Regions from separate parts of the Paenibacillus sp. FSL K6-1217 genome, predicted to be linked through region 1. Evidence: riboswitches for the same ligand, from Rfam matches in the RefSeq annotation. Region 1 holds a riboswitch; each other region holds the start of a gene.
What was found. Region 1 has a riboswitch for cyclic di-GMP ahead of MHH28_RS25915 (transglutaminase family protein). Riboswitches for the same ligand answer to the same signal wherever they lie in the genome.

Region 1 (8,028 bases):
GACAAGAGCCTGTACATGATCTGGATCGGTTTCTTCTCGCAATATGTTCCATGGATGCTTGTGCCGCGTGAGACCTTCCTGTACCATTACTTTGCGATGGTGCCGTTTATGATTCTGTCCATTGTGTACATCCTTAAGCTGCTTGACGCTAAGCTTCAGGGTGCCAGATATTTGCGGTACGCCTATGTGGCGGCCGCCGCCATCCTGTTTGTAATGTTCTATCCGGTGTTATCCGGCATGCAGGTGAACAGCAATTATATCATTCATGTACTTCGCTGGTTCCCTTCCTGGGTCTTCTAGGAGGGGAGCTTCAGAAGCCGGATATATGTTCAAAGCTGATGTTGATGAAGCGCATCAAGGAAGCTGTGGCTTACAACAAATTTAGGAGGAACCCAGGTGAAAGCCAGATATAGTGTGATTGTCCCCATGTACAATGAGGAGGAAGTCATTCAGGTAACCTACGAGCGGCTCAAAAAAGTAATGGATGGTTGCGGCGATTCCTATGAGCTCGTATTCGTCAATGACGGCAGCCGGGACCGAACGGCTGAGATTATGCGCGGCATCAGCAATACGGATGAGCATGTCAAGCTGATTGACTTCTCCCGTAATTTCGGCCATCAGGTGGCGATTACGGCGGGAATGGATTATGCTGAAGGCCAGGCGGTTGTGGTGATTGACGCAGATCTCCAGGACCCGCCGGAGGTCATTCTGCAGATGATCGCCAAGTGGAAGGAAGGCTATGAGGTGGTTTATGCCAAGCGGCTGAAGCGCCACGGGGAGACCTTTTTCAAGAAGGTGACAGCCAAGATCTTCTACCGTCTGCTCAGCAGCATGACCAGTGTGGAGATTCCTACCGATACCGGGGACTTCCGGCTGATCGACCGCAAGGTCTGCGATGTGCTGCGCGGCCTGAAGGAGAAGAACCGTTATGTGCGGGGGCTGGTGAGCTGGGTTGGCTTCCGGCAGACTATGGTGGAATATGTGCGGGAGGAACGCTTTGCAGGGGAGACGAAATATCCGCTGAAGAAAATGATCCGCTTCGCGCTCGACGGAATCACCTCCTTTTCACACAAGCCGCTCAAAATCGCCTCCTATGTCGGCTTCTTCCTGTCCTTCTCCAGCTTCATCTACCTGTTCCTGGTCTTATTCCAGAAGGTCTTCACCTCCTGGACGGTGCCGGGCTGGGCATCCATTGTCGGGGTTAACCTGCTGTTTAACGGCATTGTGCTGATGCTGCTGGGCGTAATCGGGGAATACATTGGACGGATCTATGATGAATCGAAGGATAGACCGCTCTATATCGTACGCGAGACCAGAGGCTACCCGGAGGCAGAGTCCGTAGATACGCGGAAGGAAAGCGATTATGCAAGATAAGGCTTGGAGTGCAGGCATGATCCAATTTTTGAAATTCAATGCAGTGGGCCTGCTTAACACGTTCATTGATTTTGCGGTATTTACTCTGCTGCATTCCCTGGGGATGCTTAACACCCCTGCACAGATTATTTCCTACAGCGCCGGAACGGCCAACAGCTTTTTCTGGAATAAGAAGGTAACCTTCAAGGGCCGGGACCGGGGCGGCAATAGCGGCTTTGACCGGATGCAGCTGGTGAGATTTATTGTCCTGAATCTGCTGGTGCTGGGCATCTCCGTGCTGCTGATTCATCTGCTCACTGACAGCCTGGGGATTCAGGTGCTGATGGCCAAGGTGCTGGTTACCTTTATTACAGTGATCATTAATTTCTTTGGAAGCCGGAAGTGGGTATTCTAAGGTAACAGTACATCTTCCCCGTATCCTGCGGGGGTAGCACTTATTCTATATTGCGGAGGCGATTGTCATGCGGAAGTTATCCTATTTGATCATACTTGCCGGGGTCCTGATTATGCTCTACCCCAAAGGAAGCGAATGGTACGAGGACCGTCAGCAGCAGAAGCTGCTGGAAGAGGCTGAACAGGCCTACAGTGAAATCGTTCCTTCGGCTACTGCTCCTGCAAATCCGGATCTGAGCAAGCCTTATGCGGAAGTCACCCAGCTGCTGGCGGAAGAATCGGCTGCGGAAGAGCCGGTTCCCACTACAGCGCCGGAGATTGAAGTCGGAGGCAAGATCACGGCCATTATTGAAATCGACAAAATCGATCTGAAGCTGCCTGTACTGGAGGGCGCCACGAAGGCCAATATGAAGCATGCTGCGGCGCATATGAAGGAGACAGCTCCGATAGGTGCGGTAGGCAATGCGGCGATTGCGGCACACCGGTCAAGAACAGCAGGGCGGTTGTTCAACAGACTGAATGAGGTCGGTAAAGGGGATACCATTACTCTTATTACAAGCGGTCAGGAATACAAGTATGTAGTATATGATGTATCCATTGTAGAGCCTACCGATATTTCGGTACTGAAGGGTAAGGACGACGATAAGATTCTGACCCTCATTACCTGCGATCCGCTTGTCGATCCGACCCACAGACTCATTATTCATGCGAAGCTAACCTGATTCTTGCAGGACAAGACGGTAAATGTCGAAAAAAACATAAAATTTTAGCGTTTTTTTGGTGGAATCTAGCAATTTGGGTCTTGATAATAGAGAAGGATATGGTAAGATAGAAATATAAGAAGCTAATACACGATAACGGCAAACCTATCGAAAGGTAGGGACGCAAAGCTACAGGGCCTTCCCGTCATGGATGGCAGCCAGCTACCGAATGAAGAGGCTTTTTTTGTTTGTTTTTATTCTGAATCTGTCATTATGTGGTAGTAGATTGGACAGATAAAGCTTATACGATAACGGCAAACCTATCGAAAGGTAGGGACGCAAAGCTAAAGGGCCTTCCCGCAAGAATGGCAGCCAGCTACCGAAAGGAGTTTTATCCATGAAGAAAGTTTATTTAATGTTGATTACGCTTTTTGTACTTGTCGCTTCCGTGCAGACAGGCACTGCTCAAGCAGCTAATGCAGATTCAAGCTGGTTGAATGTAGGGCAATTGGATCAAGGGGTCATCGGAGTTTCGTATGACGTTCCTAAGGACAAGAAGATGAAGCTCATGATTACAAAGGACACTAACAGCTATACTTACAACTTATACACCTCCAAACCGAATGAGACGTTCCCGCTTCAGCAGGGAAATGGTTCTTACAAGGTGTCCATTCTTGAGAATACTACCGGCAACAAATACAAAGTGCTATCTTCCGAGACTGTATCCCTCGCCATGAGCAACACGAATGCCGTATATTTGAGCTCTGTACAGAATGTGAAATGGAGTTCTTCCGATAAAGCAGTTCAAAAGGCAGCACAGCTTACAAAGGGTCTGACTACAGACGCAGACAAAGTGAAGGCTATCTACAATTACATTGTAGCTAACGTGAAATATGATTACTCTCTGGCTAATAGCGTAAGCACGGATTATATTCCGAACAACGATAACACATTGGCTACCAATAAAGGGATCTGCTACGATTACGCATCCTTGTTCGCTACTATGCTCCGCAGTGAAGGCATTCCAACCAAACTGGTTATGGGTAATACAAGCTATGTAACTTCTTATCATGCCTGGAATGAAGTGTTCTTGAACGGCAAATGGGTAACGATTGATACTACAGTGGATGCGGGCCTGGGTAAGAGCAGTGCGTCCACACAACTGATCAAAGCAGCAAGCAAATATACTGCAGCGAAATTCTACTAAGAGTAGCTGTAACCTATAGTATTACTGAGAATAACCCGCTTAATTATTAAGTGGGTTATTTTTATTTATATATATTTATATAAAGGTTGCATTTTAATATAGGGATAGGTTATTATAAATAAGCGTTCTTGAAGCGGCAAAGGAAATGAGAAATCACTTAAATAAGTGACTTCAAAATAAAGCTTGCATTGCTTGAGTGAACGTGATATATTATAAGAGTTGCTGGTGACGCGCTAAGCGGCGCTGACAACGAGCTTGATCTTTGAAAACTGAACAACGAGTGAGTATCGGAAATCACTTCGGTGAGATCCAAAATTAGAGAATGTAACAATTCTCGTCAGATGTTTCAAAATGAGCAATCGCTCTTTCTAAATACCAATTTGGAGAGTTTGATCCTGGCTCAGGACGAACGCTGGCGGCGTGCCTAATACATGCAAGTCGAGCGGAGTTTGAAAGGAAGCTTGCTTCCTTTCAAACTTAGCGGCGGACGGGTGAGTAACACGTAGGCAACCTGCCCTCAAGCCTGGGATAACTACCGGAAACGGTAGCTAATACCGGATAATTTCTTTCTTCTCCTGAGGAGAGAATGAAAGGCGGAGCAATCTGCCGCTTGGGGATGGGCCTGCGGCGCATTAGCTAGTTGGTGGGGTAACGGCCCACCAAGGCGACGATGCGTAGCCGACCTGAGAGGGTGAACGGCCACACTGGGACTGAGACACGGCCCAGACTCCTACGGGAGGCAGCAGTAGGGAATCTTCCGCAATGGGCGCAAGCCTGACGGAGCAACGCCGCGTGAGTGATGAAGGTTTTCGGATCGTAAAGCTCTGTTGCCAGGGAAGAACGTCCGGTAGAGTAACTGCTGCCGGAGTGACGGTACCTGAGAAGAAAGCCCCGGCTAACTACGTGCCAGCAGCCGCGGTAATACGTAGGGGGCAAGCGTTGTCCGGAATTATTGGGCGTAAAGCGCGCGCAGGCGGTTATTTAAGTCTGGTGTTTAAACCTTGGGCTCAACCTGAGGTCGCACTGGAAACTGGGTGACTTGAGTACAGAAGAGGAAAGTGGAATTCCACGTGTAGCGGTGAAATGCGTAGATATGTGGAGGAACACCAGTGGCGAAGGCGACTTTCTGGGCTGTAACTGACGCTGAGGCGCGAAAGCGTGGGGAGCAAACAGGATTAGATACCCTGGTAGTCCACGCCGTAAACGATGAGTGCTAGGTGTTAGGGGTTTCGATACCCTTGGTGCCGAAGTTAACACAGTAAGCACTCCGCCTGGGGAGTACGGTCGCAAGACTGAAACTCAAAGGAATTGACGGGGACCCGCACAAGCAGTGGAGTATGTGGTTTAATTCGAAGCAACGCGAAGAACCTTACCAGGTCTTGACATCCAACTAACGAAGCAGAGATGCATCAGGTGCCCTTCGGGGAAAGTTGAGACAGGTGGTGCATGGTTGTCGTCAGCTCGTGTCGTGAGATGTTGGGTTAAGTCCCGCAACGAGCGCAACCCTTGACTTTAGTTGCCAGCAGGTAGAGCTGGGCACTCTAGAGTGACTGCCGGTGACAAACCGGAGGAAGGTGGGGATGACGTCAAATCATCATGCCCCTTATGACCTGGGCTACACACGTACTACAATGGCCGGTACAACGGGAAGCGAAGCCGCGAGGTGGAGCCAATCCCAGCAAAGCCGGTCTCAGTTCGGATTGCAGGCTGCAACTCGCCTGCATGAAGTCGGAATTGCTAGTAATCGCGGATCAGCATGCCGCGGTGAATACGTTCCCGGGTCTTGTACACACCGCCCGTCACACCACGAGAGTTTACAACACCCGAAGTCGGTGGGGTAACCCGCAAGGGAGCCAGCCGCCGAAGGTGGGGTAGATGATTGGGGTGAAGTCGTAACAAGGTAGCCGTATCGGAAGGTGCGGCTGGATCACCTCCTTTCTATGGAGAATCGTTTCCTGCAATGGAAACATTCAAATCGGAAGCTTTGCTTCCACAATGAACCCTTGGGTTCAAACACTCACTCGTTGGTCAGTTTTGAGAGCTCAAACTCTCAGTAAGACTTGATCCTTGAAAACTGGATACCGAAACGAATTTGCGTTTTAGAACATTCCTTTAAGCTGAACTTGTGTAAACAAGTTTTGAATTAATGGCGATGCTACGATGATCTTGAAGGAAATACAGACGTTGAAGAAATTCATTGTCCGATATTTTCCTGACGGAAAAATCGAGGTTAAGCTACTAAGAGCACACGGAGGATGCCTAGGCGCCAGGAGCCGACGAAGGACGTGGCGAACAACGAAACTGCCTCGGGGAGCTGTAAGCAAGCTTTGATCCGGGGGTGTCCGAATGGGGAAACCCAGCTGTGGTAATTCGCAGTTACTCGTATCTGAATACATAGGATACGTAGAGGCAGACCAGGGGAACTGAAACATCTAAGTACCCTGAGGAAGAGAAAACAATAGTGATTCCGTCAGTAGCGGCGAGCGAACGCGGAACAGCCTAAACCAAGGGGCTTGCCTCTTGGGGTTGTGGGACGTCTCACATGGAGTTACAAAGGAATCGAGTAGGCGAAGAGGTCTGGAAAGGCCCGCGATAGAGGTAAAAGCCCTGTAGCCCAAACTGTGTTCCCTCCGAGACGGATCCCGAGTAGTGCGGGGCACGTGAAACCCCGTATGAATCCAGCAGGACCATCTGCTAAGGCTAAATACTACCTGGCGACCGATAGTGAAACAGTACCGTGAGGGAAAGGTGAAAAGCACCCCGGAAGGGGAGTGAAATAGAACCTGAAACCGTGTGCTTACAAAAAGTCAGAGCCCGTTTTAGGGGTGATGGCGTGCCTTTTGTAGAATGAACCGGCGAGTTACGTTTAACATGCAAGGTTAAGGTGAGAAGCCGGAGCCGCAGCGAAAGCGAGTCTGAATAGGGCGACTAAGTATGTGGACGTAGACCCGAAACCGTGTGATCTACCCCTGTCCAGGGTGAAGGTGCGGTAACACGCACTGGAGGCCCGAACCCACGCATGTTGAAAAATGCGGGGATGAGGTGGGGGTAGCGGAGAAATTCCAATCGAACTCGGAGATAGCTGGTTCTCCCCGAAATAGCTTTAGGGCTAGCCTCGGTGAATGGAGTGGTGGAGGTAGAGCACTGATTGGGTGCGGGGCCCGCAAGGGTTACCAAGCTCAGTCAAACTCCGAATGCCATTTACTTCTTGCCGGGAGTCAGACAGTGAGTGCTAAGATCCATTGTCAAAAGGGAAACAGCCCAGACCATCAGCTAAGGTCCCCAAGTGTGTGTTAAGTGGGAAAGGATGTGGAGTTGCACAGACAACCAGGATGTTGGCTTAGAAGCAGCCACCATTGAAAGAGTGCGTAATAGCTCACTGGTCGAGTGACTCTGCGCCGAAAATGTAACGGGGCTAAACACACCACCGAAGCTATGGCTAGATGCGTTGCATCTGGGGTAGGGGAGCGTTGTATGTGGGTTGAAGGTGTACCGTAAGGAGCGCTGGACAGCATACAAGTGAGAATGCCGGTATGAGTAACGAAAAGATCAGTGAGAATCTGATCCGCCGAAAGCCCAAGGTTTCCTGAGGAAGGCTCGTCCGCTCAGGGTAAGTCGGGACCTAAGGCGAGGCCGACAGGCGTAGTCGAAGGACAACAGTTTGAAATTACTGTACCACCGTAATCCGCTATGAGCGATGGGGTGACGCAGGAGGGTAGTGACGCGGACTGATGGATGTCCGTCTAAGCAGTGAGGCTGGTGTGCAGGCAAATCCGCACACTACTAAGGCTGGGCTGTGATGGGGAGCGAAAATTATAGTAGCGAAGGTCATGATCTCACACTGCCAAGAAAAGCCTCTAGTCAGGAGAAGGTGCCCGTACCGCAAACCGACACAGGTAGGCGAGAAGAGAATTCTAAGGCGCGCGGAAGAACTCTCGTTAAGGAACTCGGCAAAATGACCCCGTAACTTCGGGAGAAGGGGTGCCTCGGTAGGGTGAATAGCCCGAGGGGGCCGCAGTGAAAAGGCCCAAGCGACTGTTTAGCAAAAACACAGGTCTGTGCGAAGCCGCAAGGCGAAGTATACGGGCTGACGCCTGCCCGGTGCTGGAAGGTTAAGGGGAGCGGTTAGGAGCAATCCGAAGCTGTGAACCGAAGCCCCAGTAAACGGCGGCCGTAACTATAACGGTCCTAAGGTAGCGAAATTCCTTGTCAGGTAAATTCTGACCCGCACGAATGGCGTAACGACTTGGGCGCTGTCTCAACGAGAGATCCGGTGAAATTTTAATACCTGTGAAGATGCAGGTTACCCGCGACAAGACGGAAAGACCCCATGGAGCTTTACTGCAGCTTGAT
Region 2 (8,028 bases), 190 kb from region 1:
TCTTACTGGGAATCACCAGGTTTCCTCTGATATAATCTAGGGCAAGGCTCCGGTTCTCCCTGGTGATCTTCGTGAAGCCGGACTCAAGCTTGAGCCAGCGGGCTGTTTCTTCCGATTTTAAATCTTCACCCACATAATACAGCACCTGATTGGCAGTGTCTTCCGGTAAATGCTCGGCTTTATTGCTTGATCGGATGTTGATGGCCAATCTATACTTTTTGTGGTCATCGTCTTCAACGTCAACCAGCACCTGAATATGATTGTTTTTGTAACCTAGCTTATAGACATTATCCTCATTGGATATTTTGCATTTTAATACCCCATACCCTTGATCTAATCCGTTACCCATCGCTCATCAGTCCTCCTTCATAGCTATTATTCTTTCCCATAGGAGGCCGTAGTAATTCTGACTAGTAAGGTGTTCATCAGAGGAGGCAAGCTACATTATGAAGGTTCTGACGATTCGCCAGCCGTGGGCAACCTTAATTGCGCTGGGAGAAAAGCAAATCGAAACCCGCACCTGGCGGACCGCCCACCGGGGAGCATTGGCCATTCATGCCGGGATGCAGGTAAATAAGGCGATCTGCCGGACAGAGCCTATTCAGTCGTTGCTGGCCCGTCATGGCTTCACGGCGGACAATCTGCCAACCGGCCGGATCATTGCCGTCAGCCGAATTGCGGATTGCTGTGAAGTTACGCCTGAGCTTGTGCAGCAGGGCTGGCCGGGCGGGAATGAATATGTGTTCGGGAATTATACCGTAGGAAGGTACGCCTGGAAGCTGGAGGAAGTTGTGCCGCTGGTACATCCCATACCCGCGAAGGGACGTCTGGGATTCTGGGAATATCCTGTGCTGGAGAAGGAATTTTGAATCGCCTGATCGCATTTTGACTAAAAATTTGCTCCGGACTGGCACTCAGCTGGTATAATTGGGATATTCGGCGGGAAATCTTCCTATATATTAGGATAGTGTGCTCTACAGCGGTCAACGCTGGAGATGAAGCAGAATTGCCGGGAAGGAGCGTATGCATAATAGATGGGAAGCCTTCTAATTGCATGGCTTTGTATGCTTTGTTTGTTTCTTGTGTTCAGGGATCAGGTCAGCCGGAGAATCCTGTACCCGGTAGCTGTAGTGGTTATATGCGGGACGTTGGGGTATTGGACGTTGTTAATGTAACCGCATCCGGGTCATCGTGTAATGCAGAAGTCTGCCGCTTGCGGCAGGCTTCTTTTGTAGGTACTGCGCCCTGCATGAACAGGTTCAATAAAAGTACTTCTCCCGCTGGCTTATCCCTCCGCGCCGCCCTGCTCCGTCTTCTCCATCCCCAGATATCTGCGCATATGCACAGTGGCCTGGGCGGCAATCACATCATCCAGCAGCAGCATCCGCTCGTGATAACCCCTGCAGACGAATTTGGCTTCGACGCCAGCTTCCAGGCGCTGCTGTTCATAGACCTTCAGACCACGGGCCCGCATTCCGGCACGGACCTCCCGCAGATCGGCAGCGGCAGCCTGGACGGCAGTCTGGATCACCTCCAGATAAGGCGCAGGCGTGCGCAGCTCTAAGGACATCACGGATGCATCACGCTCGAAGGCGGATAGAATTAGCGGCAGCAAAATATAAGATTTGACCAGCAGGTTGTCCTGACTCTCTGCTCTATGCATCCCTCTCAACCCCTCTAAGAGAACGTATATTCGCATTGTAACTCATCATTCAAAAAATAATCAATGGGTATTATCAACTGACAGTAACAATGTGACATAATTCACAATAAAATTCGAAGAATTATTTTATATTAAAATTGAAATAATAAAGATTGAAAAAATAAATCAGCTCAAAGGAGAATGGCAATGAGTCATGAAGGAAGTCTCCGCCGCGGTGTGGTATTCGGGATCATTCTAAGTGTTCCGCTCTGGGTATCGATGATTGGTTGGGTTCAACTGTTCATGTCTGCTTAGGCGACATTTTATTTAATAATAGATGAATCCTTGTAGCGGGTGTCGTCCATCACGGGCGGCACTTTTTTTCGGAGCGGGGTGTCTGTGAATAGGTAAAATGGCATCGAATAGGAGCAAGCTAGGAGTTAAACAGGGAGGAACAGCGACGAAGTAGGCCATATGTATCAAATTTTAATAATGTAAATTAATATTATTATAGAGCCAGGTAGCCAATGACAGTTGTAGGGGTGAGAAGGATAGTATGCATAAACCCATGGGGGACAAGGGATTGTGGGATTGGGGTTCTGAGATTTTTTCAAAAATTATACTTGGAATGGATTGACAACAGGGCGGGGGAGCGGATAAACTGAAAATAGTACAAAAGTAACAAATGTCATAGACTCAACAACGAATATACATAAGCAAAATCAACAATTTCATACCGAAATCATGTACAAACGCAAACCGTATCGAAAGAACGGGACGCAAAGTCAGGAATCTACTGTCTCTAAAGTTGAGGCTATGGTCGTCCGGCCGCCGTGAAGCTAACCCTTCGTGGCGGTCTTTTTGTTGTTATAGTCGGGTGAAAGATTCATAGAATAGTAACTAGGAGGTGTGGACTATTGAACAAAAGAGTGCGTAAAACAGCCGCCATTCTTATGGCAGGCCTATTGACCGTATCCAGTGCCTTCACGTGGGGGATGGATGTTAGAGCAGCTTCAGGGGTGCCGTATACGCCAACACCAATTTTGGGGGTCGCAGGCAATTTTAATGCTTTTATCTTAGGGGATTTCACACAAGGCGGTGATCAGATCGAAGGCCGCCTTGCAGCGGCGGGGAATATTACCCTCTCTGGAGGTTACGGAGTTGCCAGAGCATATAGGGATGCTGCACCGACGGATGTACTTGTGGCCGGCAGGAATTTTGTACATTCAGGCAGCGGAGAGATCTACGGGAACGTGGTATACGGGGATAACATTACAGCCAATGAACCTAGTGTCAATATTAAAGGCACGAAGAAGAAAGGCAATCCGATAGATTTTACGGCCGAGCAGGAGGTTCTGATCTCGCGTTCTGCAGAGTATGGGGCCTTGGCCGACACGAATGAGATTGGGAATAATCATTATGGACAGCTTACGATAAATGCACCGGATCGCTTCAATGTGGTTCATCTGGATGCCTCGACACTGGCGAGTACGAATTATATTCAGTTCAACATTGCCCAGAACGCTACGTTGATTATTAATATAAGCGGGTCTACAGTCAATGTGCCAAGCTTTTCAATGAATAACGGCAGAGCAAGCCAGGTATTATTCAATTTCTACGAAGCAACTAAGGTAGATATCGCTTATACCTCATTCTTCGGGACGATCCTCGCACCTAGAGCGGATGTCCATTATTCCGGAGCGGAGCTGTATGGGACTCTGATTGCAAAATCTTTTAGCGGCGGGGTTGAGATGCACCTTGGAATGTACGAGGGAGAGGGGCCGCCGCCGAGTCCGACACCAACGGCAACACCGACGCCGACTGTGAAGCCGACACCGACGGTAACGCCGACACCGACAGTGAAGCCGACACCGACGGTAACGCCGACACCGACTGTGAAGCCGACACCGACGGTAACGCCGACGCCGACGGTAAAACCAACACCGACGGTAACACCGACACCGACAGCAACGCCGACACCGACGGTAACGCCGACACCTACGGTAAAACCAACACCGACCATAAAACCGTCACCTACACCTGTGTGTACTCCAACTCCAAAGCCAACACCGACCGTGAAGCCAACACCGACGCCGACCGTAAAGCCGACGCCAACTGTGAAGCCAACGCCGACGCCGACCGTAAAGCCGACGCCAACGCCGACTGTGAAGCCGACGCCAACGCCGACTGTGAAGCCGACGCCAACGCCAACCGTGAAGCCGACGCCGACACCAACCGTGAAGCCGACGCCAACGCCAACCGTGAAGCCGACGCCGACACCAACTGTGAAGCCGACACCAACGCCGACTGTGAAGCCGACGCCGACGCCAACCGTGAAGCCAACACCGACGCCAACCGTGAAGCCGACGCCAACGCCAACGGCGGTGCCAACACCAACGCCGACTGTGAAGCCGACGCCGACACCAACGGCAGTACCGACGCCAACGCCAACGGCAGTACCAACACCTACACCAACGGCAGAACCGACACCAACACCAACGGTAGAGCCAACACCAACACCGACGGCAGGGCCGACACCAACACCAACGGTTGAGCCAACACCAACACCGACGGCAGTACCAACACCGACACCAACGGCAGAGCCGACACCAACACCGACGGCAGGGCCAACACCGACACCAACGGTAGAGCCAACACCAACACCGACGGCAGTACCAACACCGACACCAACGGCAGAGCCGACACCAACACCGACGGCAGGGCCAACACCGACACCAACGGCAGAGCCGACACCAACACCGACGGCAGGGCCAACACCAACGCCGACGGCAGAGCCAACACCAACACCGACACCAACGGCAGAGCCGACACCAACGCCGACGTCGACACCGACACCAACGCCAACGGTAGAACCAACACCAACACCAACGCCAACGGCAGTACCAACACCGACACCAACGGCAGAGCCGACACCAACGCCGACGGCAGTACCAACACCGACACCAGATCCAACACCGACACCAACGCCAACGGCAGTACCGACGCCAACGCCAACGGTAGAGCCGACACCAACGCCAACGGCAGAGCCAACACCAACGCCAACGGCAGTACCGACGCCAACGCCAACGGTAGAGCCGACACCAACGCCAACGGCAGAGCCAACACCAACGCCAACGGCAGTACCGACGCCAACGCCAACGGCAGAGCCGACACCAACGCCAACGGCAGAGCCGACACCAACGCCAACGGCAGAGCCGACACCAACGCCAACGGCAGAGCCGACACCGACGGCAACGCCGACACCAACACCGACGGCAACACCGACACCAACGCCAACACCGACACCGACGGCAACACCGACACCAACGCCGACGCCGACATCGACACCAGATCCGACGGCAGCGCCAACACCGACACCAACACCAGCGCCGACACCAGTAACAACGCCAGATCCAATATCGCCGCCGTTCAGTTTCCCGCCAGTGCCAACGCCGACTCCGATTATCGGATTTATCGTGAGCAATGATGTGGTTGTAGATGATGACCCGCTGCCGCTTGGACCTGTAGCAACTCCAACAGCTACCACAGTACCGGCACCATCGCCGACAACGGCTGTAGCGGTTGGGCCATTAGTAGCGACACCGGCGCCAACGCCGTTGCCATCGGCAGAACCGGCACCCGATGTAGTCGTTATCGATGATGAAGTTCCTCTAGGCGGTGTGCCTGCGGATGGAACCCTGCCTAAGACGGGCGAGTCCAGTCCTGCTCCATATTATTTTGCCGGTTTGGCACTCGCTGGTCTGGGCTTGATTCTTAGAAGAACCACCAGAAACGGCAAACGTAAGTGAGTCACCCGAACTGAGATGTATGCAAACAAACAATGATCCTGTGATTTGACAAGGGCTGCTTTCGGAGAAGACGTTCTCCTGGAAGCAGCTCTTTTTTCGTTGTTTAGGAAATTTTGGTTCCCGTCTATTGTGTATAAGATGTGTATAGATTTGTGTATAAGTGTTCTTAGAATGATTCGTAGAGTGAATTTGTTGCTGAACATGGCTGAAGGGTGGCCCCTGAGGAGCCTGGACCTGATATTAATGGTCAAAGGCTGGGTGTTTGCGAAAAACCGAATACAAATTGAGGAAAAGGGATATTAGGATTTGATACTCCTACTCTTAAACAGCGGAGCGGGCGGAATGATTGTGGAGAAGCGGAGCGGTCGCCTTTGTATCCGGATTTTCACCGACTAGGGGAATGAAAAAATCTGGATACAAGAGCGATTGGAACAACGTTCCGTTTGCGGAGCGTGCTCCCAAGCGTCGCCGTAATTCATACTCCATCCGTACACAGACTGAATGAGAACGAGAGTGGATTAATGTATGCTAAAAAGCGAACACAATGTGCTGCGAGAAGGCGATAGGAGCAAATGTATGCGAAAACCGAACACAACACAAGCGAGAAGGCGAGTGTACTAATTGGAGGGAAGTAACCACCTAGAGAAAGCGGATAGCGTCTTCGCCCTAGAGTAGAGCAGGACGCACGAGCCGTTAATGTTACTGTAGAGAAAGAGCTTCATGCTGAATCTTGCCTTAGCCCCAGCTGTATTTTTAGTTGGCCTTGCTCCCGTGCTATACTAGGCTCAAATTACGCTAAGCAAAAGATCCTATTCCCTGGCTGGAAGGGTTGCTTGCGGAAGGAGGAACGTTGATGTGGATGATATACCTGCTTGTGGTGGTGATTGTGGCTGCCGGTGGGGTGGGATATGCCGGATTCTATTTTTATGGAGTAGCCATTAAGCGGGCCCCTAAGGAATTCCTGGCCAAGACTCCTGATCTTAAAATTGATCCGCCGCCGGTGGCCGGAGCCTCGTGGGGAGAAGGGGCGGAGTGGGTGTCCCGGCAGAGCTTCCGCGAGGTGGAGCTGGTGTCTGAGGATGGGCTCAAGCTGCAAGGCTATTATCTGGCGTCGGGGCGCGCTGCCGGCCGAACCGTCATTGTGGCCCACGGGTATTCCGGGAAGGCCAAGGATATGGGAGCCACCGCCAAAAACTACTATGAGAACCTGGGGTACAATGTGCTGCTGCCAGATGCCAGAGGACATGGGAAAAGTGAAGGTGATTATATCGGCTTTGGCTGGCCGGAGCGCCGGGATTATCTGAAATGGATCGGATTCGTCCTGCAGGAGAACGGTCCGGACGCGCAGATTGTGCTGCATGGCGTATCGATGGGCGGAGCCACGGTGCTGATGACGGCCGGGGAGGAGCTTCCTCCGCAGGTCAAGGCAGTTGTCGCCGATTGCGGCTACACCTCCGTCCAGGCGCAGCTATCCTATCAGCTGAAGCGGATGTACCATCTGCCAAGCTTCCCGTTTGTGCCGGTGGCCAGTCTGGTGACCCGGATGAAGGCCGGTTATTTCTTTGGCGAGGCGTCTGCGCTGAAGCAGGTACGCAAGGCCAAGGTGCCGATTCTGTTCATCCATGGGGATGCGGATACGTTCGTACCTTATGCGATGATGAATGAGCTGTATGAGGCCTGCAGGAGTCCGAAGGAGCAGCTGGTGGTGCATGGAGCGGGGCATGGTCTGTCCTATGATACGGATAAAAGCACATATATCCGCACAGTCGGCGAATTCGTGGAACGTTATGTACACAGTCCGGCTAAGGCTGAATTCGTCCGGTAAAAAAGTCCCCGGAACGTAGACGCGCCCGATATCCGCAAACAGCGGGTATCGGGCGCTAATTATGTTCCACACATGGGGCCTTTCCCTGAACAACAGAGAAGCAGCAAACCATGTCTTATCGGTATATTAATCCCCCGCCGTCTGTGAGCAAGACGGGTGTCGTTATTCCTTGTTATTTCCAGCAGCCGTGTGGCGAGAGAAATCCTTCCAATACGACAAAAGCCCTACCTCTCTTTTGTCCTTGCGGCTCCGTGGCCGCGCCAGTGTGAATCGGAATGCTATGTTCGAATTTAGTCTCATAAAAAGGAAAAGTACTGCAAGAAAACGTAAGATATTGTGTCCAAACCGCCGATAATAAAGAGAAGTGATCCATCGGCCTGACATCTTCTTGATGGGGATAAACATACTCGAAAACAAATATTCTTTTATTATAGCACGGTGTTTACATAAATACAACTGTATATTCGGCTGAGGCCGGACGGGAATGAGGGACAGATGAGACTATACAGAAGCTTTTTGAGAATTCAGATCCGGAACTATATCTTCGGCTCTGTTGTAGCGGTGCTGGCAGTCGGGAGTCTGCTGATGCTATCTTCCCTGGAGATCAGCCGGGGTGAATATTACCGCCTCTTGCTGGTGCTTATGATTTCCTTTGTGATTATGGCGTCCATAGAGATTACTGTCTTTCTCAGACAGATCAAGCCCATCCGGGCTGCGCTGGTTCAGGAGAATGCCGCGTTGCCGATGCTGGA
Region 3 (8,028 bases), 290 kb from region 1:
CAGGATGGAGGAGATGACACCGTCCTCCTCCGCACTGATCTCCAGATTGACCTTGTCGGTCTCAAGCTCGGCAAGCACATCCCCCTGGCCGACAGTGTCGCCCTCTTTCACCAGCCATTTGTAGATCGTTCCTTCGGAAATTGATTCGCCCAAATCAGGTACTTTTATCTCGGACACAGGCCGTTACCTCCCCAAATATAGTGGTGTGCATGATATTGTATGACCGCCTTGCTGTGCTCAGGAAGACGGTACAGGTGCTTGCACTGCAGCATTCAATTTCAGGGCTTCTCTGACGATGCGCCGCTGCTCAAAGCTGTGGACATCGGCATAGCCGCTGGCCGGACTGGAACGGTCCGGACGGCCGATATACTGGACGGTAACCTTCTGCGGGGCGATGGCGCGCAGCCGGGATTCGGCATAAGTCCACCCGCCCATATTCTTCGGTTCTTCCTGCACCCAGACGATTTCCTCCAGCGAGCTGAAGCTGCTGAGGTGAGCGCCAAGCTCGCGTTCCGGGAACGGATAGAGCTGCTCCATGCGCAAAATGTGCAGCCAGGAGAAGTCCTGTCCGCGCGCGGCCTCAAGCTCCGTCTGGAGGTCGATGGCCACCTTCCCGCTGCATACCACGAGACGCTTCACCTCTTCAGGCTTGCTGCCAAGCAGCGGCTCGGGAAGAACCGGCTGGAAGGTGCCTGAAGAGAGGTCCGCTCCGGCCGAGGTGCTGCGCGGGTTACGGATCAGGCTCTTCGGTGCCATGACGACCAGCGGCCGGGCATCCGGTTGTCCGCAGAGCGCAGCCTGGCGGCGGAGCAGATGGAAATACTGCGCAGCGCAGGTCAGATTGGCTACGGTCCAGTTCTCCTCGGCGGAGAGCTGCAGGAACCGTTCCATTCTGGCGCTGGAGTGCTCCGGCCCCTGGCCTTCATAGCCATGGGGCAGCAAGATCGTCAGATTGCTGCGCTGCGTCCACTTGGCGCGGCCGGCGGAGATGAACTGGTCGATAATAACCTGGGCGGCATTGGCGAAGTCGCCGTATTGAGCTTCCCAGATGACGAAGGTCTCCGGTGCGAACACATTATATCCATATTCGAAGCCGAGTACGGAAGCCTCGGACAGCGGGCTGTTGTAGACGCCGAACGAAGCGCGGGAATCACTCAGCTGATGCAGCGGAGAGTAGAGTCCGCCGTTCTCGCTGTCATGCAGGACCAGGTGACGGTGGGCGAAGGTGCCGCGCTGCGAATCTTGGCCGCTGAGGCGGATCGGCGTGCCGTCCTTCAGGATGGTGGCGAAGGCAAGGGTCTCTGCCAGCGCCCAGTCCACCCGTTCCCCGTCATTCAGCGCATCCTTGCGGCGCTGGAGAATGCGTTCCAGCTTCGGATAGACCTTGAAGCCGGAAGGTACGCGCAGCAGCTCGCGGTTAATCTCCTGCAGCCCGGCCAGCGGGAAGGCGGTCGGACGCGGCTTAGAGCTGTCGTTATCCAGCGCGACGGAGGTTTTGGACTCCGCATTCTTCTGCTTGCCTTCCTTCATCTGGTCGAAGGCCTGCTGGAGGACGCTCTCGGCCTCGGCGATCATGTTCTTCACATCATCGGCAGTGATTACCTTCTCACGCTGAAGGCGTTCCGCATAGGAGCGGTAGACGGTAGGGTGATTGCGCACCTTGCTGTACACAATCGGCTGGGTAGTATCGGGATCATCCATTTCATTATGCCCGTGGCGGCGGTAGCCGATCAGGTCAATCAGGAAGTCCTTCTTGAACTGATGGCGGTAAGCGCTGGCCAGACGGACTGCGGCAATGCAGGCTTCCGGGTCATCGGCATTGACATGCACGACCGGAATCTCATACCCTTTGGCCAGATCGCTGGCATAATGGGTGGAGCGGGAATCCTCGCTCTCCGTGGTGAAGCCGATCCGGTTATTGACGATAATATGCACGGTGCCGCCATTCTGATAACCCTGCAATTTGCCGATATTCAGCGTCTCGGCGACAATGCCTTCGCCCGGGAAGGCGGCGTCGCCGTGCATCAGCACAGCCATGGCCTTGCTTGTATTCAGCTGAGGCAGGCCCGGGGCGCTGCGCTCTTCCTGTGCGGCTCGAGTGAAGCCCTCGACCACAGGATTGACGAATTCAAGATGGCTCGGGTTGTTGGCAAGCGTGATCCGGGTACGCACAGTCTCGCCTTCGCGGACGGCACGGTCAGCCCCGAGATGATACTTCACATCCCCGCTCCAGCCGTAAGTAACGCCCATGGAGCCTTCCGAAGGGAACAGCTCTTTGTTCGGCGAGTGATGGAATTCCGAGAAAATAATATCATAAGGCTTACCCAGAATATGAGCCAGCACATTAAGTCTTCCGCGGTGGGCCATGCCCATCAGAATATGCTCTGCGCCATCATGCGCGGCAGCCCGCACAATCTCATCCAGCATCGGCACGAGGGCGTCATTGCCCTCCAAGCTGAACCGCTTCTGGCCGACGAAGGTCTTGTGCAGGAAGGTCTCGAAATGCTCAACCTGAATCAGCCGCTTCAGCAGCTCCTTGCGCTCTGTATTATTCAGCGGGGCAGGGGAGGTCATGGATTCCGCTTGGCTGTTGAGCCAGCGCAGCTCCTGTTCATCGTGCACATGGCCGAATTCATAGGCGATGGTCTGCGTGTAGGCCTTGCGCATTCTATGGACGGCATCCATAGCGGTATGCACATCCGCCGGGGCATTGTCCCAGATCAGCGAAGCGGGCAGGGCATTCAGATCCTCGCGTGTAAGCTCGTAGGTCTCCAGCTCCAGCCATTTCGCCATCGGGTTACTGCTGCGCTCCAGCGGGTCAATGTCTGCGGCCATATGGCCGTATATACGAATATTGGCGATCAGCTTCGAGGCCTTGACAGCCTTCTTGAGCCACTGCGCATCTGCGGATACGGCAGGCCTTGGTGCCCTCTCGGCATCTGGAGCCAGAGGAGGGGGGCCGGATACGGTGAAGAGATCGCGGTAATGTTGTTCAACTGAAGAGGGGTCCTTAACAAATTGCTCATACATCTCTTGGATGTAGCCCAGGTTCGGGCCGTAGTATTTGTTCCATACTGTGTCGTTATAGGGCTCTTTGACTGCCATGAATAGGTCCTCCTAACGGATAAACTCCACGCGAGGCATCCAGTGTGCCACTTGGCGGAGCTGCAAATGTTTGCGGTTTCATTCTCATCTTATTGTGCTACTTTCCGGCAGGGTAATCAATTCATACTTTCGCGCAATCCGTTCGCAATTCGGCATGATTCATTACCGTATTCATACGGAACTATCATAAATAAGCTTTAATACTCTAACTGTCCATAATATATGCAAATGGGTAATTGTCTCTATACAATGTCGCCGTGTAGCGGTATGGCGGGGCGGTTACGGTTCCCCTTAGTATAATTAAACTATTACCCGGGGTTTGAACTTGGAACTGGGAATATTTATACAAGCCGCTGCCAATTTCGGCTACGTTTCCTCACATTTTATCATAAAAAAATTCCAGAAAACGACACACTAATCGCGCATGATCTTGTATAATGTTATTGCGGAGAACGGTTTCATTAATTCTTGCCAGATCCTTTCATGATGGAAAGGGTCCAGTAAAGGGTAAACCTGCCGAAAGACAGGGGCACAAAGTCTCGGATCTAAAGTAGGGATACTACACAGTAGAAATACTACTATGATGGCCGGACTGCCTGGGGACGCGAAAATTCTAGGAGGAGATTTCTTGGATATGTCCAACCAGGAGAATGACGAGTTGCAGGCAGTTGATCTGGATTTAGAATGGGTGCATTTGCTGATGTCTGCCAAACAGGCAGGGATCGCGGCGGATGATATCCGCCGGTTTCTCAGTGAAAAGGCGCTCCAGGCGATGTAAGGGCGGTCATCATTGTTCGGATACATACAGAAAAGGCACAGCGGACGGTAGCTGTGCCTTTTCTGTATGTCAGGGAGGGATTTCAGCTCCGAAGGCGGTCTCCCTGGCATGTACCCCTGTAGCTTATAATGCCACGTTTAGTTGTCCTTTTGTTCCATGCGCCATTTCTGGTAATCCAGGAATTCCTTGAATTCACGTTTGCTGATACCGGAGGCCATGGCCTCCTGAACCAGCCGGAACCATTCCCCGTCCAGGGCCTGTTCTTCCGTCTCGGCCAGTCCGCCGTACAGCAAGGCATGAATGGATACCTGAAGCGCGTCAGCGATTTTTTCGATGAATTGAATGGAGGGGTTGGATTGAATATTCCGTTCCACATTACTGAGGTATGATTTCGCCACATCAGCCTTATCCGCAAGCTCGGATAACGAATAGCCCTTCTCCAGACGGAGTTTGTGGATGCGGCTTCCCATAGTATCTGACACGATTACAACGCCCTCCGTACTTTTTTTGTTAAAAGATAAGCATCTATGATGCTTCGCGCAATCCATTGTCCTTATCTTTCTCGCTGAAACGGTACCGCCGCTAAAAAAGGACGGCAAAGTCGTTTCCACTAGTCAGTATAACAAAAAACCGCAAGACGGACAAAATCATTGAACCGGGCAGCAGGGAAAAAATAAACGGCATACCGCTCCCGGCTGGGGGAGGATATGCCGTTATTCTTGTAGTTCTCGCTGAAACGGTACCGTCCTATACAAAGGACGACAAAGCCTTTTCCGCCTACAGATTCAGTCCCTGACCTGCCTGCCTACTTGGCTTCTCCCAGTCCCTGAAGCGCATCGAAGGTCCAGTTCAGCGATAAGCCGTCACCCTGGAAAATGTTCTGATCGAGCGTGTTGTCTACGAACTCGAAAGCGATCTTGAAGGTCTTGGACCCGGCAGCGGCAATCCCGCCCGGCAGTACGCCCGCCGCTACGAGATCATAGCTGGGGGTGTTTTTCAGATCCTTCAGGGAGATCTCGGACAGCACATGGCCGCTTAGGGAACCGCCGGTATACGAATTATCGAGGAGCTTGACCTTGAAGTGGTCTCCGAGATCCTGGCCCGCGTTATCCCCCTTGGCATCGGTTACAGTATAAGTGCTGGCGAGCTTGAGGAATTTGATATCCAGTGTGCCGTCATTGGACAAGGTGAAGGTGCGGACGGTGTAGTCTCCCGGCTTCAGGTTCGTCAGCGCTACCGGTGTATTGAAGGAAGAGCCGAGCTTCAGCGTACCGGCGGCGAAGGTTGCCGTGCTGGTGGCTGTGGAGCTGAAATAAGCGAAGGTGCCCCCGCCGATTAAAGACAATCCCAGTGCTGCCGATGCTACGCCAAGACCCAATGTTTTTTTGATTCCCATGATTTAATTCCTCCTTGGATGGTTTGTTTGTTATGGATTATTTGAGAGTGCCTTTTTCCTGGTTAGCTTCGAAATTCAGTGTCAGTGCAAGCGTGTCGCCCTGATAATAGTTCTGCGGCTGGAGGGTCTCCTTGAAGGCGAACTGAATGGTCAGGTTATCCGAGGTGCCGGCTTTAATGCCGGACTTCTCTCCGCCTAAGATCGCTCCGATAATTCCCCGGGCTACCAGATCGGGACTCTCCTGCTCCAGATCGGCCAGTGAGATGACCAGGAGCGGCGATTCCTTCTTATCCTTGTTCAGGAGGAAGGTCACGATAATATCATCCTTGAAATTATGGGAGCCGTTGTCTCCCTGGGCGTCTGTAATGGCCGATGAGGTGCGCAGTACCACTTTGGGAATATTGAGCGTCCCGTCATTTTTGAGTTTGAAGTCCCGTAAGACGGTATCGCCCGGCTTGAGGTTGCTGAGATTAACAATGACAGAAGGATCGGTTTGCAGTGATAAAGTTCCATTGTTAAAAGAAGCAGAAGAAGTGGAAGTACTGCTGAAGTAAGCGAAGGTGCCTCCGCCGACCAGGGTTAAGCCTAATGCTGCCGATACAACGCCGAGACCTAATGTTTTTTTGACGTTCATTGATTCATCCCTCTCTTATGAGTCTGCTTTGTGCATAGCCGGTGCTTCCGGCAAGCTGTATTGTGGCTCCGCGTTTCGTAAACGGGAGAGAACAATCGGTCATTGTACGAGGTCAGTGAAAGTATCCGGCCCTCCGCCGCTGGCTGCGGATGACGCGACATTCTTCTTTTCCAGTGCCGCTACGGCCTTCCAGGAAGAATACAGCGCGTAGAGGAGCAGAAGCAGTCCGGGAATAATCATCAGCACTATGCTTCCGGCTTTGGAGACTGCGAAGCTCATGGCATAGCCTACATAGGGGACAGTCACGCCGGTGTACTCGCCTACCACATTCGTGGAACTGACGGCTGCGGTGTCGGCTGAATCATTACTGTCGCCCTTGGTGGTGTAGCTGGCTTCCCCCAGAGCACTGTTCAGCTCGGCATCGACCACGCGGTGGGTAATCAGAATATTATCGGGATTCAGAAAAGTGATCACATCGCCCTTCTGGAACCGGGTCATGTCCCCGCCGGGCTTAATGGCCACGATGGAACCGGTCTGGATGCCGGGCTCCATGGAGCCGGATAATACCGTCTTGATCTGGTAGCCGAAGAAGGAGGGCTCGCCGCCGGAGGCCTTGGAGATCACAACGGCTGTGATCAGCACCAGGAAGATGATCAGGATCAGTGTGGAGATGATCGTATTGGCTATTTTTCGGATGCGCATCTTATTCGCCGCCTTTGCTGGTATCGGATGGTGGAGCCGGAGTAGCTGTAGGAGAGGGCTGCCCGCCGTCCACGACAGTACCTGGAATTACGCTGCCTGGTTCATGATCTGGAGTTGCCATCGGTAAAAGAATCTCAGGCGCAGGCGTGGCCGCTGGAGCAATAACCTCTGCTGCTGCTGAAGCTGTGGGGACTGGATTGTCCGTTACAGGCGCTTCGGGAGCAGGCTCCTCTACCGGCTGGCTTTTGTCAGGAGGACTGGTTGCGGGCGGTTGATTCTTGGCTTGTTCGTTCTCCAGCTCCAGCTTCAGCGCTTCGTCAGCAGCCTTCTGCTTCTCTAGGGCGAGCTGTTCGGCTTCCTCGGCCTGGGCTTTATCGGCCTTTTCAAGCGCTAGGCGTTGCTCTTCCTCTTGCTGTGCCTTCGCCTTGTCTTCAAGGGCCGTCTTGGCCTTATCGACTTCTGCCAGCCGTTCCTGCAAGGTATGGATTGTGGAGGACAGCGTATCCTTGGAGACTGTTAATTCGGTATTCAACAGCTCATACGTACCCAGCAGCGCGGGGGATACCTGAGAATCTGCATAATAGGTGCTGGTTACCACAGAGAGAACAGGCTCTTCAGCAGGGAAGCTGTAATCATCCTGCCGGAGAAAGATACGGTCCGGATTGCCGGTGGGCAATGATCCTCCGATATCATGAATCGAGCCGAGGTACTGCACAATTCCGCTCAACGTCTCCGCCAGCGGTTCCGACAGAATCCCGCTTTGTTGAAGACTCTCCTGAAGGTTGTTGAAGAACTGTGCGTCACGGATTTCCAGACAGTTAGGGTCGAGGTTCACCATATATCCTCCGAGCTTGTGCAGAATGGCCGCTGCGTTGCCAATTTCCTGCAAAATTTGTTGCCAGACCGTCCTATTGAAGCTCAGTTGCGTCTCTAGTAGGGTGATCTCGCTGCCAGCTTGAGTGAGCTCAGACGAGAGTTCGCCCGCAGCCTGATCCAGCTCTGCAAGCGACAACTCTCCGGCAGGGACTGAAGTGTTATACACTCCACTAATGTTATAGCTGCCAAGGGAAGCCTTCAGCTCTATGAGGGTATTCAGATGCCCGCTGAATTCCGACAGCAGCTGCTCAATCTGACCCGGGAAAACCGGGCATAGCCCGATGGAGCTGATCTGTTCCTGGGAAGTCTTGAACTCTCCGTAGGTGCTGCCGATCTGACCCGAGGTATACATCAGAAGAACAGATACAGCCATACCCGATTGCAGAATCCGCAGGCCGAGCTTCCGGGTCTTCCGTGTGCGCCGCTTGGCAGATCTGGGGTACATAGCTAAGCCCCCTCTCAACATGCTGATGATTATTCGTTATATTCGTTCTTAATAAAGAACGATATCGTAAGCAAATCATACACTGCGCGGCT

Region 2: it holds a riboswitch for cyclic di-GMP, as region 1 does, so the genes downstream of both, MHH28_RS25100 (collagen-binding domain-containing protein) here and MHH28_RS25915 (transglutaminase family protein) in region 1, are expected to answer to the same signal.
Region 3: it holds a riboswitch for cyclic di-GMP, as region 1 does, so the genes downstream of both, MHH28_RS24655 (anti-repressor SinI family protein) here and MHH28_RS25915 (transglutaminase family protein) in region 1, are expected to answer to the same signal.

Annotation. Positions count from the first base shown of each region.
Region 1 covers NZ_CP150271.1:5,867,520-5,875,547, forward strand. The annotation lists gene MHH28_RS25895 (glycosyltransferase family 39 protein) at 1-300, shown strand, start outside; gene MHH28_RS25900 (glycosyltransferase family 2 protein) at 397-1,374, shown strand; gene MHH28_RS25905 (GtrA family protein) at 1,364-1,768, shown strand; gene MHH28_RS25910 (sortase) at 1,836-2,489, shown strand; cyclic di-GMP riboswitch class I at 2,617-2,698, shown strand; cyclic di-GMP riboswitch class I at 2,772-2,852, shown strand; gene MHH28_RS25915 (transglutaminase family protein) at 2,866-3,675, shown strand; rRNA gene MHH28_RS25920 (16S ribosomal RNA) at 4,053-5,613, shown strand; rRNA gene MHH28_RS25925 (23S ribosomal RNA) at 5,904-8,028, shown strand, end outside.
Region 2 covers NZ_CP150271.1:5,676,651-5,684,678, forward strand. The annotation lists gene MHH28_RS25085 (DUF2278 family protein) at 1-349, opposite strand, end outside; gene MHH28_RS25090 (ASCH domain-containing protein) at 447-869, shown strand; gene MHH28_RS25095 (hypothetical protein) at 1,286-1,663, opposite strand; cyclic di-GMP riboswitch class I at 2,386-2,478, shown strand; gene MHH28_RS25100 (collagen-binding domain-containing protein) at 2,560-5,451, shown strand; gene MHH28_RS25105 (alpha/beta hydrolase) at 6,311-7,276, shown strand; gene MHH28_RS25110 (HD-GYP domain-containing protein) at 7,772-8,028, shown strand, end outside.
Region 3 covers NZ_CP150271.1:5,574,892-5,582,919, forward strand. The annotation lists gene odhB (2-oxoglutarate dehydrogenase complex dihydrolipoyllysine-residue succinyltransferase) at 1-177, opposite strand, end outside; gene MHH28_RS24650 (2-oxoglutarate dehydrogenase E1 component) at 238-3,105, opposite strand; cyclic di-GMP riboswitch class I at 3,602-3,705, shown strand; gene MHH28_RS24655 (anti-repressor SinI family protein) at 3,740-3,883, shown strand; gene MHH28_RS24660 (helix-turn-helix domain-containing protein) at 4,021-4,353, opposite strand; gene MHH28_RS24665 (TasA family protein) at 4,689-5,279, opposite strand; gene MHH28_RS24670 (TasA family protein) at 5,317-5,913, opposite strand; gene sipW (signal peptidase I SipW) at 6,013-6,615, opposite strand; gene MHH28_RS24680 (hypothetical protein) at 6,617-7,936, opposite strand.